One region of the Solibacillus ferritrahens genome, then DNA from elsewhere that is predicted to be linked to it. Evidence: predicted binding sites of a transcription regulator. Region 1 holds the regulator's gene; the other holds the start of a gene.
What was found. Region 1 encodes CtsR, which represses protease genes until heat stress. Its sites were predicted from a motif close to ATGGTCAATAAAGGTCAAACA; they were not measured.

Region 2: a site for CtsR is predicted at 2,705-2,725, ahead of clpP (ATP-dependent Clp endopeptidase proteolytic subunit ClpP). Genes of this name have one in related genera too.

What each region holds. Positions count from the first base shown of each region.
Region 1 is NZ_JAXCLE010000008.1:69,040-74,967, reverse strand. Features, by position in the region: gene SNE38_RS09770 (acyl-CoA thioesterase) at 1-371, shown strand, start outside; gene SNE38_RS09765 (globin-coupled sensor protein) at 462-1,775, opposite strand; gene SNE38_RS09760 (acyltransferase) at 1,943-2,155, shown strand; gene SNE38_RS09755 (DUF4870 domain-containing protein) at 2,278-2,583, shown strand; gene SNE38_RS09750 (CtsR family transcriptional regulator) at 2,761-3,225, shown strand; gene SNE38_RS09745 (UvrB/UvrC motif-containing protein) at 3,238-3,780, shown strand; gene SNE38_RS09740 (protein arginine kinase) at 3,777-4,874, shown strand; gene SNE38_RS09735 (ATP-dependent Clp protease ATP-binding subunit) at 4,871-5,928, shown strand, end outside.
Region 2 is NZ_JAXCLE010000001.1:309,362-315,289, reverse strand. Features, by position in the region: gene SNE38_RS01625 (gluconeogenesis factor YvcK family protein) at 1-213, shown strand, start outside; gene whiA (DNA-binding protein WhiA) at 263-1,204, shown strand; gene SNE38_RS01615 (HPr family phosphocarrier protein) at 1,383-1,640, shown strand; gene clpP (ATP-dependent Clp endopeptidase proteolytic subunit ClpP) at 2,021-2,614, opposite strand; tRNA gene SNE38_RS01605 (tRNA-Arg) at 2,801-2,872, shown strand; gene SNE38_RS01600 (hypothetical protein) at 3,510-4,115, opposite strand; gene SNE38_RS01595 (basic amino acid ABC transporter substrate-binding protein) at 4,838-5,617, shown strand; gene SNE38_RS01590 (amino acid ABC transporter permease) at 5,648-5,928, shown strand, end outside.

The DNA of each region.
Region 1 (5,928 bases):
AAATTGCAGCAATTGCAGCAATGAAACATTCTCAGGGAGAGGTCGTTACAGCATCATTTGACTCCGTAGATTTTGTCTCACCCGCTTATGCAGGGGATATGATAGAGCTGGAGGCAGTTGTTTCTGGGACAGGGCGAACTTCAATGGAAGTGTATGTGCGTGTTGTTTCGAGAAATGTTAAAACTGGAGCCAAAAAATTAACGACAGAATCTTTCGTGACAATGGTTGCAATTGATGAAAACGGCAATCCGAAAGAAGTACCAGGCGTAGAGCCAGAAACAGATTTTGAACGTCATTTATTTGAAACAGGTCCTATTCGCCAAGAACATCGAAAGCAAAAGCGAGTCTTATCAAAAAATCGCCGAGCTTAAATTCTTAAGTAATAAGCAAAAAGGCAGTGTGCACAGTAAAATTTTATTTTGCACACTGCCTCTTCTTATTCTCCCGGAGCTAACGGGATGTTAATTATTTAGTTCATGAACTATACGCAACAACGAATCAGAAGAAGTTGAGACAAGATTTGTTGTATGTGTTAACCCTGTAATAACGGAAGAAATTGTATGAATGTCTTCATTTGTATTTTCATATTTCTTTTTAATACCTGATACAGCTTCTGTAATCGATGTAAAGGAATCCGCTAAATTCTTTTGCGTATCTACACTCATTTTCACCTGCTCATCTACACTTGATACAGAGTGGGACATTTGTGTAATATTGAGCTCGGTTTCTTTAATTAATTGCGATACATTTTGAACAGCCTTTTTCGTTTCTTCTGCAAGTTTTCTTACTTCATCAGCTACGACAGCAAAACCTTTACCATGTTCCCCGGCACGGGCTGCTTCAATAGAAGCATTTAAGGCTAGTAAGTTTGTTTGGTCAGCAATACCTGTTACTAACCCTACAATGTCAGCAATTTTTTGAGAGGATTGACGAAGTGTGACCATTGAAGTTTCCAATGTGTCCACTCGGTCTAAAATCGTCGACATAATCGCAGTTTGACTCACTAAATATGTTGTACCAGTTGTTGATTTGTCTTCTGTCTCCGCTACTAAATTCAAACCTTGCTCTGTATTAGAAGCGATTTCTTCAGATTGGCTGGCTATTTTCTGTAAGGAATCATTTGTTTCATCACTAATGCTATACAATTCCTGCGCGGTATTTTGAATTCGGTCAATTAGTTTTATTTTCAATTCTATATTTTCCATACGAATGCGCTGTTCTTCTTTTTCGTATGCTTCGATAACAAGCTGCTGTTCGAGGCTAATAATTTTCGAGAAAGCATTAACGGCTTTGCCCATCTCGGAATTCGACATATCGACTTTTTCGATAAATTCAATAAATGTCGTGATTAATGATTGGAACGAGGCGATATACCATTTTGATTTTAACCCAATTCTTACATGCACATGCGCAATTGTCTGGCGCTCTTCTATGTAATGTGAATCAATCGAACCTTTAAAAATACTTTCTAAATGATTGGATAGAGTGACTTTTAAACGGTCTATTTTACTTGTATTATTTATAATATCAGTAAGTTCTGTGCTTAAACTAATTGCTTCATAGAATTGCTCTACCATATTAGGAATAATTTCCTGAGCAAAGGGCTCCAGCTGTTTTATAATGGCTAAATCTTCATTAGTTAATTTTAATAATTGAAGCTGTTTACTTAAATCAGGATACTTTGAAACATCTAAAGAAACTTCTTGAGAATATTTAGCTATGTCAAAGTAAGGTTTTTTTGAAACTTTAGTTGCTTTTGTAAATAGAATGCCCATACTATTCCTCATCTCATTAAATTTTTTACTACTACAATCTTACTATTTTTTGCAGGGATTATCAGTATTATTTCGGTATAAATTCTTATTATTGAAGAATTTGTAATTTAAAATTAAACAAGGTATGATAGAAATTAACAAAAATAGATTTAAAGGGCGTAGAAAAAATGAAATTTCATAAAGGTCGTTTAAAATTTGTTATACCAATATCATTAGGGGTTGCAATTGCTTCTTATATTATGCTAGTTAATAATTATGCAGAAGTAGGCGACCGTGATCGAATATTGATTGTCATAGGAGCTGCCATTTTAACAGCAATAATTTCGTATTTTTTATTTCCTCAAGAAGGGGATAACCCGAATGATAGAGGACCATATTAATGGGAAATCGCTTCTCGTAGAAATCTCGATAAAAAAAATCGGGATTTTTTTATTCCCTCTATGAAACTTTTGTGAATATTATCCGTAAATAAGCTAACAATATAAAGTGAGGTTGATAACAAATGGAATCAAAATGGTCAAAAATTATTATTCATGCTAGTGCCTTTTTTGCTCCTTTCCTAGTACCGATTCTATTTTTCTTAATAAGTACTGAATCTGAAGTAAAACGGACTTCAATTCAAGCATTACTATTCCAAGTAGTATTTGGTATTTTAATTGCAATTGCAGGAATCTTTTCAATTCTGCTAATCGGTTTACCATTCTTATTTGTCTTTGTATTAATATTCTGGATTGCTCCGGTAATCGGAATTATAAAAGCATTATCAGACCAAGACTGGAATTATCCGATTGTTGGTCGTTGGGTCTAACATAAAAGCGGTCGAGTTTGTATAAAACAAACTCGGCCGTTTTTTTACATAAATAGGGATTTTTTATTGCGATTTAGGGGAAACCTAAGTAAGAGCAAATAGTTGCATTGCAAAAAATAAATATTGTATATTTAAGTCAAAGATAGTCAAAGTCAGTTGATGAGAGGTGAAAACAGCATGAGGAATATATCTGACATAATTGAAGGGTATTTGAAGGAAGTTATTGAATTAGATGGGCAGGGACATATTGAGATAAAGCGCAATGAATTAGCGAAGCAATTTTCCTGTGCTCCTTCCCAAATCAATTACGTCATCAATACGCGTTTCACGACCGAACATGGCTACTATGTAGAGAGTAAGCGTGGAGGTGGCGGTTATATTCGGATTTTGCGAGTAACAATCCACTCAAAGAAAAATTTATTAGATGAAATGGAAACACAAATAGGGAATGCCATTGCACAGACGAATGCAGAGCATATTATTTATCGATTGTTGGAAGAGGATATTATTACTGAGCGTGAAGCAAGCATTATGAAAGTGGCCCTAGATCGTGTCACATTACAGGTAGGTTTACCACTCCGTGATCAGTTAAGGGCACGTATTATGCATGCAATGCTACAAACGATTTCTTTTGAAAAGTAGAGGTGTAAATATATGATATGTGAGCATTGTAAGCAGCGTCATGCAAATGTAACGGTAACACAAGTTCACAATGGTCAAAAAGTGGAACGTCATTATTGTGAAGTATGTGCTACACAATTTCATCCATTTCAATTTGATGTGAGTGAAGAGCCAACATCTCTTCAGCAGCTTATATCGAATTGGTTCAATTTTGTACCAGTGAACGCTAAAAAAGAAAGCACAACGAAACAGACAACCAATCCAAAAGCATGTCCTTCTTGTGGGTTTACGTACCGGCAATTTTTAAAGCAAGGAAAATTTGGATGTGGTCAGTGTTATGAAACATTTAGTGAACAATTACCACAGCTGCTCGAACGCATTCAAGCAGGTACACAGCATGTAGGGTACGAAAAAAATGCCCCATCAAAAGAAAAAGTTGAACAACAAATTAACGAACTCCGTACATTATTACATCAGGCGATTGCTGAGGAACGCTTTGAGGATGCAGCTTCAATTCGTGATGAAGTACGTGAATTAGAAAATAAAATCAAACAGGAAGGAGAGGGGAACGCATGAACATCGAGCATTTTCTAACGAATGCTAGTCCAAGCTGGATGCAACATGAAAGCGAATCGGATATCGTCATTAGTACACGCATTCGACTTGCTCGTAATATTGCCAATACTCGATTTCCAATAAGTTTTACAGAAGAAGAGGCACAGGTAGTCGAAGAAAAAATGATGAAGGTTCTACTATCTACAGATGTAAACCCTTATCAATTTTCCTACTTCCAAATAAAAGATATGCCTGTATTACAGCGTCAAATCCTAGTAGAGAAGCATCTTATAAGCCCTAACTTGGCACGGAGAAAAAAAATAGGATCATTTTTTTTAACAAAAGATGAATCCATTAGCATATTAGTAAATGAAGAGGACCATATTCGGATTCAGAGCCTGACACAAGGCATGAACTTAAAAGAAGCCTTTAAGGAGGCTAGAACGATTGACCGCTACTTGAGTAAGTCAATCAACTATGCATATGAAGACCGATATGGCTACTTAACAAGTTGTCCGACCAATGTTGGAACGGGACTTAGAGCCTCTGTCATGCTTCATTTACCAGCACTTACTATGACTAAACAAATGAATGCCCTGATTCAGATGATGACAAGGTTAGGAATGGTAGTGAGGGGTATATATGGAGAAGGAAGTGAAAACTTAGGTAATATTTATCAAATCTCTAATCAGATCACTTTAGGGAAATCCGAAGAAACAATTTTGCATGAGCTTCAAGAAGTAGTAGAGCAAGTCATTCAAAAAGAACAGCTTGCCCGGAAAAATTTATTGATGCGTGCTCCTTCAATTTTAGAAGACCGCTTAAGTCGTGCACTTGGCACATTGAAGTTTGCAAAAATTTTACCGAGTGAGGAAGCCGCAAGCTGTTTATCCAATGTCCGTCTTGGGGTAAGTTTAGGATTATTAGAACCTATTTCACAGCGTAAATTAAATGAGTGCATGCTTTTAATGCAACCTGGACTCATTCAGCAATATATTGGTACTACGTTGCAACCAGCAGAGCGCGATATGTATCGTGCGAAGCTTTTACAAGATAAGTTAAATGAGCAAGATGAAGCTATAAACAATGGGGAAAAAGGAGAGGATTTTTTATGATGTTCAATCGATTCACACAACGTGCTCAAAAAGTATTACAACTTGCTCAAGAAGAAGCAATTCGCCTTAAGCATAAAGAAATTGGAACAGAACATATTTTACTTGGCTTAATTCGTGAAGGTGGCGGGATTGCTGCAAAAGCATTGGAAGCAATTAATATTAGCCCTCAGATGATCGAAACAGGCATAGAGGAATTGGTAGGAAAGGGTACGGAGGAAGTTGGCCCTATCGTTCATTACACACCGCGTGCTAAAAAAGTAATCGAACTGTCGTTGGATGAGTCACGCAAACTAGGTCATGCATATGTAGGAACAGAACATATATTATTGGCATTAATTCGTGAAGGTGAAGGCGTTGCAGCACGCGTACTGGCTAACACGGGTGTAAGTATTAATAAAGCACGCCAACAAGTTTTATTACTATTAGGAAACAATGATGCCAACACTAGTGGAACGTCAAATATGGCGCAAACTGTGAATACACCAACATTGGATAGTTTAGCGCGTGATTTAACAGCAGTGGCACGAGAAGGTTCACTTGACCCTGTAATCGGACGCTCTAAAGAAATTACACGTGTCGTGGAAGTATTGTCACGCCGTACAAAAAACAACCCAGTACTAATCGGGGAGCCAGGTGTCGGTAAAACAGCCATTGCTGAAGGCTTGGCTCAGCAAATCATTAATAATGAAGTACCTGAAACGCTTCGTGACAAACGTGTTATGACACTTGATATGGGTACTGTTGTAGCAGGTACAAAATACCGCGGTGAATTTGAGGACCGTCTGAAAAAAGTAATGGATGAGATTCGCCAAGCCGGCAATATCATTCTGTTCATCGACGAGCTTCACACATTAATCGGTGCAGGTGGTGCAGAAGGTGCAATTGATGCATCCAACATTTTAAAACCATCTTTAGCCCGCGGAGAATTACAATGTATCGGTGCAACAACACTTGATGAATATCGTAAATATATTGAAAAAGATGCAGCATTGGAGCGTCGTTTCCAACCTATCCAAGTCGATGAGCCATCTGTTGATGAAACAATCCAAATTAT
Region 2 (5,928 bases), on a different contig from region 1:
GAAAAAGAGCTTCCATCGTTAATTTACGAAAACTATCGAGAAGAAAATGCTGAGCCCGTAAAATTTGATATAGATAGAATAAAAGATATGGGCATCAATATTATTAAAAAAGAAATTGCACTTATCCAAAATGGAACAGTACGTCATGATGCGACTAATTTAGCGGATTGGCTTTGTGAATATACAAAACTAAAACAACAAACGATGCAGTAATATTACATGTAATCACTACATAGTTTGCTAGGAAAGGGGGAGCACATACATGTCCTTTGCATCGGAAACAAAAAAAGAGCTTACACAGGTTGAAGCAAATGACAGTTGTTTAAAGGCTGAAGTGTCCGCCCTTATACGAATGAATGGTTCTTTAAGCTTTGCGAATCGCCAAATAAGCTTGGATGTTCAAACAGAGAATGCTGCAATAGCACGACGACTATATATCATCGTAAAAAGGCTCTATCCATATAATGTAGAGCTTCTTGTGCGGAAAAAGATGCGCCTGAAGAAGAATAATGTGTATATATGCCGTGTTCGGGAAGGTGCCCGTGAAATATTGGATGATTTAGAAATTGTATCGAATTCATTTGAATTTAATCATACGATTTCAAAAACTATTATTCCGAAAAACAGTGAGCGCCGTGCCTATTTACGTGGTGCATTTTTAGCAGGTGGTTCGGTCAATAACCCGGAGACTTCCTCTTATCATTTGGAAATCTATTCTTTATATAAGGAGCACGGGGAGGCGTTGGCACAGCTAATGAATCGCTATGATCTCAATGCAAAAACGATTGAACGAAAAAAAGGCTATGTCACTTATTTAAAAGAGGCAGAAAAAATTTCGGATTTTATGAATTTAGTTGGTGCCGTTCAGGCAATGCTGAAGTTTGAAGATGTACGAATCATAAGAGATATGCGAAACAGTGTGAATCGAATCGTAAACTGTGAAACTGCTAACCTGAATAAGACAATTGGTGCAGCACTGCGACAAGTTGAAAATATCCGCTATATTGATAATGCAATGGGACTTGATCAATTACCCGAAAAACTACGGGAAATTGCCCGTCTTCGAGTGGAATATCAGGATGTCACATTAAAAGAGCTTGGCGAGATGGTATCAACAGGCGTTGTAAGTAAATCGGGTGTTAATCATCGGTTACGTAAAATCGATGATATTGCGGAGGCCATTCGACGTGGGGAAAAGATTTAGCCACATTGATTGCGCGGGTTTTTTTTATAAACTAACGATTTAAGTCCATTTATGCTAAGGTATAGTTAATAATGGTGGCGATTTCATAAATACCGTAATCTATTATTGTTCTTTTCGAATAATTTCGATAAGATAAATAAAAGAAGCGATGAACGGTTGTGAAAGGGAGTATATCAAGATGATCGAAAAACAAGTAGAAGTAAAGCTGAAATCCGGCTTACAGGCAAGACAAGCTGCATTATTCGTACAAGAAGCAAATCGTTTTAAAGCAGATGTCTTTTTACAAAAGGATACGAAAAAAGTAAATGCAAAATCGATCATGGGAATTATGAGCTTAGCTGTGGCAAAAGGAACGGTTGTCACATTATGTGCTGATGGTCACGATGAAGAAAAAGCCATTAACGCTCTTCAGCTTTTAATCGAAAAAGCAAACTAACTTGAAAAGCACAGCCATTTCACAGGATGAAAAGGTTGTGCTTTATTTTTATATACAGAGTAGAGGAGCATAAAGCATTGTGCAAAGTGGCGAATATTTATTGAGGAGTGGCGAATATTCGATTGAAAGTGACGAATAAATGAAGCACAGTGGCGAATATTCAATTGAAAGTGGCGAATATGCTTACCTTTGTGGCGATTATTCTTATTAAATTGGATAATATAATTTTTGGAGTCACCAATTATAATACTTTTCAAAGTCACCAGAGCGAGTGGGGAATAAAAATATTCTATTGCATAGTTCCTAGCGGATAATTGAAATGAAATACACTAAAAACTAAAAAAGCACACAGGATAAACTCCTGCATGCTTCGTGCTGTATTATTTCTTTAATTGGTTACGCTCATAGATTTTGTCGATTAAGCCATAGTCTTTCGCTTGCTCGGCAGTCATGAAGTTATCACGATCTGTATCACGTGACAATGTTTCGAAAGATTGACCAGTGTTTTCAGCCATGATTCTATTCAGCTTTTCACGTAAGTGTAAAATACGTTTTGCTGCGATTTCGATTTCTGTTGCTTGACCTTGTGCGCCACCAAGTGGTTGGTGAATCATCACTTCTGCATTTGGTAATGCAATACGTTTACCTTTTGCACCAGCAGAAAGTAAGAAAGCACCCATTGATGCAGCCATACCGATACAAATAGTTGAAACATCCGGCTTGATGAAGTTCATCGTATCATAAATGGCCATACCTGATGTGATTGAACCACCTGGTGAGTTAATGTATAGGTAGATGTCTTTATCTGGATCTTCTGCTTCTAAAAATAGTAGCTGTGCAACGATTGAGTTTGATACGTTGTCATCGATTCCGCTACCTAATAAAATGATGCGGTCTTTTAATAAACGTGAATAAATGTCATATGCACGTTCCCCGCGATTTGTTTGTTCAATAACTGTAGGAATTAAGTTCATTGAATAATCCTCCCTTTGTTAAAGCTTTTTATTCGAATTCTTATGCTGAAAAATGGAAATCATTTCAGCTGTAAACCTATCATACACGTATTAGTCAGTTATGGTCAAATATAAACTCTGACTTTTGCTATTGAAAATATGGCGTACCATCTGTATAATGGGAAAAGTTGAACATATACTTATTTTGTCCTCGTGGTGTAATGGATAACACTTCAGATTCCGGTTCTGAGGCTGGGGGTTCGATTCCCTCCGAGGGCGTTTTTTTTTTTATTAATGAATAATTAAGTATTGGCATTCTATATTTAATAGGATGATATGCACTATTACTGCCATTATTTAACATTTATTTTTGGGCACTATACTATAAATTTCCGATTTCTGTATAAATTAAACGTACTTTTAAAATATATTTGAAATTTTTAAGTGAAATTTATAATTTAGACTTGAAATAAGTGTGGATAATTAGTAAATTATTAAAGGTTATGTTCAAGCAATACTATATTATAATGTCCCTATAGGACGCCATTTTACTGTTTTCATATACTTTTCTATACCAATTGTAGAAAAATAGCATAATAGTTAATTCTCTACAATGGAGGATGGATTTTTTGTTAGGATAAAAGGAATCACTGTACCGGTTCCTTTTATCCTTCATTCTCTTAAAAAAATAATACATTCTAAGACTACTTTCGGGAAATTTCCGCTAAGTAGTCTTTTTTTGTACTGCATAAAGAATTGCCCTGGATTATGGTTCATCACCATAAGTTGGTGATACCAAAATTGAAAAATTAAGATTTTCTAGCTAAGTCCGTTCTAAGAGAAGTAATTTTTACTGCACATTCGCTCCTGATTGTAGTCGAATTCGTGTACCTAATATGCTAGAACGTAATTAGATTCAAAAATGAAATGGAATTATTTGTTCAGTAATAAATCCAATTACAAATGAAAGGACAATAGTTATCACCATTTGTTTAGGATCTTTGTAAAAGATTATGCACAAGATAATATACATAATTAATTCTTCAATATAATTCAAGGAAATATAAAACAAACCCATCCCTAAAGATAGACTCAACATTAACCCCATAGGCAAGGCGGGTAAGCCAAAGTATAGTGGCTTCTTGTTTTTAGCCCCCCATACAATGATTCCAAGCACAGGAGAGGCAAGTGCTACGGTACCCCAAAGTATAAAATAACTTGTCGGGAAAAATCCGAATAAATAAGCTGAATAAATATAATAACTCACTAGCATTCCCATAAAAAATAGAAATGTATTAATAGCAGACCTGATAAATGTTCTACTATATGCAGCTATAAATGTTGCAATCAATACCCAGATGCCTAATCTTGTGAATAAATCCCCAAAATAACTTAGAACACCTAACCACCAACTCCCATCTACAATGGCGATTGTATCTAAATATTTGGATATTGCACCTAAGGATACTCCTAAGAAAATACACACGATATAGTCTGGTATTTTATTTTTTATCTTCATCATATCCTCCAAAAAATGTTTACAAAACCAGGACAAATTTAATAAACCTTTAAAAGTCGCACAATCTGATTGAATTGCGTAATGAGAAAAATAGAGGAATGAATTTCCGTTATTTCTAAAATAACATAAAAAATAGTGAAAATAAGGGAAGGGATTTCCGTTATTGACCTAAAAAACATGAAATTCCAGGATTTTATTTAAAATAACGGTAAAACGTTCCCTTATTTATTCAAAAACAAGCTACATCATTCAAATAACGGTAAAATCTCCCGTTATTTTAGAAGGGCAATGAAAAACTTATTTTTTTATGGCGATTTATTTTTTAAAACAAAAATAAGGCACTTTCTATCTATCAATGCGTTTTGCCCACTCGAAGTTGGTCGGACGCTTTAGCGCTGTCTTGCCGTAGCCCACTAATCAATTAAGTGAAATTTTATTAGAAAGGCAATCACATGTTATGGTGATGAACCTAAATTTCTAAAAAAAGAGGAAATAAAATACAGTGCCCATAGTACATAGAAGGTTTGAAAATAATAATGATATATTAATTTAATGAATAAATATTAAAAGATATGCAGATTTCTTATCATTTTTGTTATAAAAATTCATCATACTGCAATAATAATCATTTTTTTAAAAATTAAATGTTGTATATTAATTGGGGAATTAATATAATTGAACAAGATATTAATTAAAAAACTTAAAAATCCAGGAGGATATTCATAATGAACGCTAGAAAATTATTTAAATGGGCAGCTCCTTTGGCAGCAGCTTCAATGATATTAACAGCATGTGGTGCAGATGAAAAAACATCTACAGGGGATAAAGAATATACAAAAATCGTAGCCGGTACGGAAGCGACATACGCTCCTTTTGAGTATTTAGATGATAAAGGGAATGTAGTAGGCTTAGATGCTGATATTTTAGCTGCCATTGGTGAAGAGATGGGCATTGAAACAGAAATTAAAAATGTAGGTTGGGACTCAATGATGAGCCAAGTGACAAACGGTGAAATTGATATGGGTGCAGCAGCAATTACGATTACAGATGAACGTAAACAATCATATGACTTCACAGATCCGTATTATGAAGCAACATTGTTAATCGTGACAAAAGAAGGTTCGACAATTGCCTCTTTGGAAGATATTAAAGACAAAAAGATTTCAGTACAGCTTAATACGACAGGTCATAAGGCAGCTCAGGACCTACAAGGAATCGCAAGCTCAAACATTTTAGCGTATGAAAACTTTTCAATTGCACTGACAGAAGTATTAACAGGTGCATCAGATGCAGCAATCGGGGATAATGCTGTCATTTTGGAATACTTAGAAAACAATCCTGATTCAGGTTTAAAAGCAATCGAAGACGATTCATTTGAAAAGGATTACTTTGGTTTCATGGTGAAAAAAGGTAATACAGAGTTGTTAAATATTTTAAATGAAGGTCTGCAAAAGATTAAAGCTAATGGCAAGTTAGCTGAAATTACAGGTACAGAAATCGAATAAGCAATATTTTAATTTATTGGAGGGTTTCAGATGGAGTTTTTTGATTTTTTCCGTTGGGAAATTATCTGGAACTACCGTGAGCTATATGCAAAAGGACTTTGGGCGACTATTGTTTTAACAGCATGTGGTTATATTGGTGGTATCATTTTCGGTCTGCTTTTAGGGTTAGGCCAAGTTTCGAAAAAAAAATTGATTTATTGGCCGGCTAAAATTTATGTAGACGTATTCCGTGGTACACCATTGCTAGTGCAATTATTATTAATTCACTTAGCTGTTATTCCAACTATTTTTGGTTCATCACAAGGTTGGTG